One region of the Paenibacillus sp. FSL R10-2771 genome, then DNA from elsewhere that is predicted to be linked to it. Evidence: a T-box and tRNA genes for the amino acid it is inferred to sense, from the RefSeq annotation. Region 1 holds a T-box; the other holds one or more tRNA genes.
The links. A T-box is a leader RNA that pairs with one kind of tRNA and senses whether it is charged. The one in region 1 lies ahead of NSU14_RS18230 (tryptophan--tRNA ligase), so its partner is inferred to be a tRNA-Trp.
Positions count from the first base shown of each region.

Region 1 (2,429 bases):
AAGATCGCGTCGATCTGTTCTGGCGCTGCCATGAACTCATTGTATTTCTTCCGGGGTTCCTCCAGAGCAGCATTAATCACCTGGAACAGCTCCTGTTTGGCCTCACCCCAGCTAATGCCGCTTAGATATTGCTCTCTGAAATCCTGTACTTGAGAGGGAGCCGCAAACTCTTTGTACAGCAAGAAAATATTTGACGTATCCGGGTCTTTCGGCTCCTGGGGAGGCGTAGAGTCCGTTTTGATTTTGCTGATCAGCTTCTTCAGGTTTTCTGGTGTTTCGAACAGCGGAATTGTATTATTATAGCTTTTGCTCATCTTCCGCCCGTCCAGCCCTGGAATCACGGATGTGTTCTCATCGACCCTATAATCAGGGAGCTTGAAGGTATCTCCATAAATCCGGTTGAAGCCCTCGGCAATATCTCTGGCGATCTCCACATGCTGAATCTGGTCCTTACCGACAGGGACCTTGTCAGACTGGAACAGCAGAATGTCCGCAGCCATCAGCACCGGATAAGTGAACAGGCCCATATTGACTCCTGCATCTGCATCCACGCCTAATTGAATATTTTGTTCATGAATGGCTTTGTACGCATGGGCACGGTTCATTAGACCTTTGGACGTCAGACAAGATAGAATCCAGTGAAGCTCGAAGATCTCCGGCACATCAGATTGCCGATAAAAGACTACCCGCTCCGGGTCCAGTCCCAGTGCCAGCCATGTAGCTGCGATACCGTAAGACAGATCACGAAACTCGTCTCTGTCCTGAATGAAAGTTAATCCATGATAGTCAGCGATAAAATAAAGTGCAGTACAATCACCGGCCCCGGCGAGTTGCAGGGCAGGCTTGATTGCTCCGATGTAGTTTCCCAGATGGACTTTGCCCGTAGGCTTAATTCCGGTTAATACAATTTCCTTACTCATGTTATCCCTCCGTTTATGTAATCAAAAAGGGGTCCTCTCATCCTGAAAAGGACGAGAGAACCCCGTGGTACCACCTTAATTAGCCCGGATTATGATCCGGACCCGCTTAAACGTATCGCGACATCGCTATATGCCCTGAATACGCGTCTCTTGTAACGATGAGACCTTCGCCAAAGCCTACTTCCTGAAGGTTCGGTTTGGATGCTCAGAAGCCCACTTCGGCATAATCCCTACACTGATTCGCAGCAATCATCAGCTCTCTGGAGTATTCGTTATGCGTACTCTCTTCGTCATTGCAAAGTTGTATACTATTGTATTACTGTATTTTTACAATATCTTAGGGTGAATGTCAATTGGTAGTTAAACAGGTTAGGGAGTGAGTGAGTCAGTGCAGTCAATAAGTGTAAAGCTGGAGAATTATATTAACAAGTACCTGGAGCTGTGGGATTTCTACGGCGTTATTCAAGTTACCCGGAAGGGCGAAGTACTCTTTGAGAAGGCCTGCGGCTATGCGAGTATTGAGTTTGGAATTAAAAATGATATACACTCCCGATTCTCCCTCGCCTCCATGTCCAAGCAGTTTACGGCCTTTGCGGTTATGCTGCTGCATGACAGGAAGATGTTGGATGTTGATGCATCCGCACAGCTATATCTCCCTGCGGATCTGAGAATTGATGAGTCTATTACCGTACATCATTTATTGTCACACACATCCGGTTTATATAATTTTTATAATTTTGAGAATGATTTTTTCGGCGGATATAACAGAATGAATTACTCACAGACGGAGTACTTCCAGCAGTATATCAACAAGAATCCCACAAAGCCGGCGGGTACAGAATATGATTATAATAACTCCAACTATAATTTGTTGGCCTGGATTATTGAGCATGTTACTGGAGAGAGGTACGGGGATTTCATTCGAAAGCATCTCTTTCTGCCCTTAAATATGCTTAATACTACTGTCGATGACGACTCTGTAACGATTGCGAACAGATCCAATAATTATGCAAAGGATTTCGCCGAAACGGTCAAAAGTCCATATTACAACGAGAAGTTCAGCATAGGTGCAGGCGGGATTGTTTCGAACTGCGAAGATCTGCATAAATGGTATACCTGTCTGCGGGACCGGAAGCTTCTGACGCCGGAGGCATATACCCGGTTTTTGAGCGAGAATGATAACAACTACTGCTATGGACTGGAGCATCACCATCTGTACGGCCAAGACAGATATGCCCATGGCGGCGATCACCTCGGGGTCAGCACCTATATGCAGAATTTTTTTGCTGAAGACATTTGTATTATTATTCTATCGAACAACGAAGCTATCAATCAGTACCGGCTGGGCAATACAATCTCAGATATTGTGCATAATGTTGAGGTGGAGGCTCCGGTTCGGCATACTGAGCTTCACCTCAGTGAGCGTAGCCTTCGCATGTATTGCGGAACGTACCTGGAAGACAAAATCCAGATTGAATTCATTAACGGAAAATTATATTTCACGAGATT
Region 1 is NZ_JBBOBM010000001.1:4,174,520-4,176,948, reverse strand. Features, by position in the region: gene NSU14_RS18230 (tryptophan--tRNA ligase) at 1-920, opposite strand, end outside; T-box leader at 965-1,223, opposite strand; gene NSU14_RS18225 (serine hydrolase domain-containing protein) at 1,309-2,429, shown strand, end outside.

Region 2 (2,429 bases), 3.9 Mb from region 1:
GACCACGCTGACATTTATGCTGCCGGTAAAGCTGAGGAGGTGTTCGGCGACGTGCTGGCTGCAAGTCCGGGCATGCGTGAGCAACTGCTGATTCAGACCAAATGCGGAATCCGTAATGGCTTCTTCGACTTCTCCAAAGAGCATATTGTGAGCTCGGTAGAGAACAGCCTGAAGCGCCTGAAGACCGATTATGTCGATGTTCTGCTGCTGCACCGCCCGGACACCCTTATGGAGCCTGAAGAAGTAGCAGAAGCCTTTGATCAGCTGGAGAGCAGAGGTTTGGTGAAACACTTCGGCGTCAGCAACCAGAATCCCCTGCAGATTGAATTGCTGAAAAAGAACGTCAAGCAGCCCCTGCTGTTCAACCAGCTTCAGCTCAGCGTAATGGTCACCGGCATGATCGATTCCGGGATCAACGTCAATATGACAAATTCCGGATCAGTTGTCCATGATGGAGGCATCCTGGAGTATAGCCGCCTGCATGATATGACGATCCAGCCTTGGTCACCGTTCCAATACGGTTTCTTTGAAGGCGTATTCCTCGGCAATGAGAAGTTCCCGGAGGTGAATGAAGTCATTAACCGTCTGACTGCGGAAAAAGGTGTAGCAGATACGGCCATCGCCATCGCCTGGCTCCTTCGCCATCCGGCTAAGATGCAGCCGGTGGTCGGTACCACCAACACAGCGCGCTTGCTTGATATCGCCAAAGCTTCCGATATAACCCTCAGCCGCCAGGAATGGTACGAGATCTACCGCGCGGCCGGGAACGTGCTTCCTTAAGTGAGTCTTAGCATCAACATATAAAACATATAAAACCCGCAACGAATTTGATGATCTAAGTTCGTTGCGGGTTTTATCCTTAATTTGAGATGGAGTATAAATATAAAAATCCCTCAGGAGTCAAACTCCTAAGGGACTAGTTTCATAAATTATACCGGCGAGAGGACTCGAACCTCCACGGTTTCCCACTCGATTTTGAGTCGAGCGCGTCTGCCATTCCGCCACGCCGGCATATACATAGAATTAGTTCTAAAAGATAATGGAGGTGCCACCCAGATTTGAACTGGGGATAAAGCTTTTGCAGAGCTTTGCCTTACCACTTGGCTATGGCACCAAAAAAATGGAGCGGACGACGGGAATCGAACCCGCGACCCTCGCCTTGGCAAGGCGATGCTCTACCGCTGAGCCACGTCCGCATATAATGGCTGGGGATATAGGAATCGAACCTATGAATGACGGAGTCAAAGTCCGTTGCCTTACCGCTTGGCTAATCCCCAACATTTGATTTAATAAAATGGGGCGACTGATGGGTCTCGAACCCACGAATGCCGGAACCACAATCCGGTGCGTTAACCCCTTCGCCACAGTCGCCATATGAAGCTTATTTAATTGCAATGCCTTATAACCCTTATAAAAGAAATGGGGCGACCGATGGGTCTCGAACCCACGAATGCCGGAACCACAATCCGGTGCGTTAACCACTTCGCCACGATCGCCATATTAAATTTTATAGGATATTACTTGGCAGGGGCAGCAGGAATTGAACCCACACCAACGGTTTTGGAGACCGTTGTTCTACCTTTAAACTATGCCCCTAAAAATGGTGGAGGCTGATGGATTCGAACCACCGAACACGTACGTGAGCAGATTTACAGTCTGATGCGTTTGGCCACTTCGCTAAGCCTCCGAGGATGGTGCCGGCGAGAGGACTTGAACCCCCAACCTACTGATTACAAGTCAGTTGCTCTACCAATTGAGCTACACCGGCATATTAAGTTGTAAAAAATATGGTGGCGCGGGAGGGAATCGAACCCCCGACACAAGGATTTTCAGTCCTTTGCTCTACCGACTGAGCTACCGAGCCGAACATTTCTTCATAAAGATGGCGGAACCGACGGGATTCGAACCCGCGATCTCCTGCGTGACAGGCAGGCATGTTAGGCCAACTACACCACGGTTCCAAATTGGTTGCGGGGGCAGGATTTGAACCTGCGGCCTTCGGGTTATGAGCCCGACGAGCTACCGGGCTGCTCCACCCCGCGTCAATGTTAAAGATCTATTCTGTTAAAGATAGATGGTGGAGGCTGAGGGGTTCGAACCCCCGACCCTCTGCTTGTAAGGCAGATGCTCTCCCAGCTGAGCTAAGCCTCCATATATGACTCGTATGGGATTCGAACCCATGTTACCTCCGTGAAAGGGAGGTGTCTTAACCCCTTGACCAACGAGCCATGCTGATTAAATATTTGTAAGGTAAAGCTACGGAGAGAGAGGGATTCGAACCCTCGAGACGCTTGTGGCGCCTACACGATTTCCAATCGTGCTCCTTCGGCCAAACTCGGACACCTCTCCAGATGGCTCCCCGAACAGGACTCGAACCTGTGACAACTCGATTAACAGTCGAGTGCTCTACCAACTGAGCTATCAGGGAA
Region 2 is NZ_JBBOBM010000001.1:239,948-242,376, reverse strand. Features, by position in the region: gene NSU14_RS01180 (aldo/keto reductase) at 1-780, shown strand, start outside; tRNA gene NSU14_RS01175 (tRNA-Leu) at 933-1,011, opposite strand; tRNA gene NSU14_RS01170 (tRNA-Cys) at 1,041-1,114, opposite strand; tRNA gene NSU14_RS01165 (tRNA-Gly) at 1,122-1,196, opposite strand; tRNA gene NSU14_RS01160 (tRNA-Gln) at 1,203-1,277, opposite strand; tRNA gene NSU14_RS01155 (tRNA-His) at 1,296-1,371, opposite strand; tRNA gene NSU14_RS01150 (tRNA-His) at 1,421-1,496, opposite strand; tRNA gene NSU14_RS01145 (tRNA-Trp) at 1,523-1,596, opposite strand; tRNA gene NSU14_RS01140 (tRNA-Tyr) at 1,602-1,687, opposite strand; tRNA gene NSU14_RS01135 (tRNA-Thr) at 1,693-1,768, opposite strand; tRNA gene NSU14_RS01130 (tRNA-Phe) at 1,789-1,864, opposite strand; tRNA gene NSU14_RS01125 (tRNA-Asp) at 1,884-1,961, opposite strand; tRNA gene NSU14_RS01120 (tRNA-Met) at 1,966-2,042, opposite strand; tRNA gene NSU14_RS01115 (tRNA-Val) at 2,076-2,151, opposite strand; tRNA gene NSU14_RS01110 (tRNA-Glu) at 2,157-2,228, opposite strand; tRNA gene NSU14_RS01105 (tRNA-Ser) at 2,260-2,349, opposite strand; tRNA gene NSU14_RS01100 (tRNA-Asn) at 2,353-2,428, opposite strand.
Region 2: it encodes a tRNA-Trp, which carries the amino acid that the T-box ahead of NSU14_RS18230 (tryptophan--tRNA ligase) is inferred to sense. The anticodon was not compared.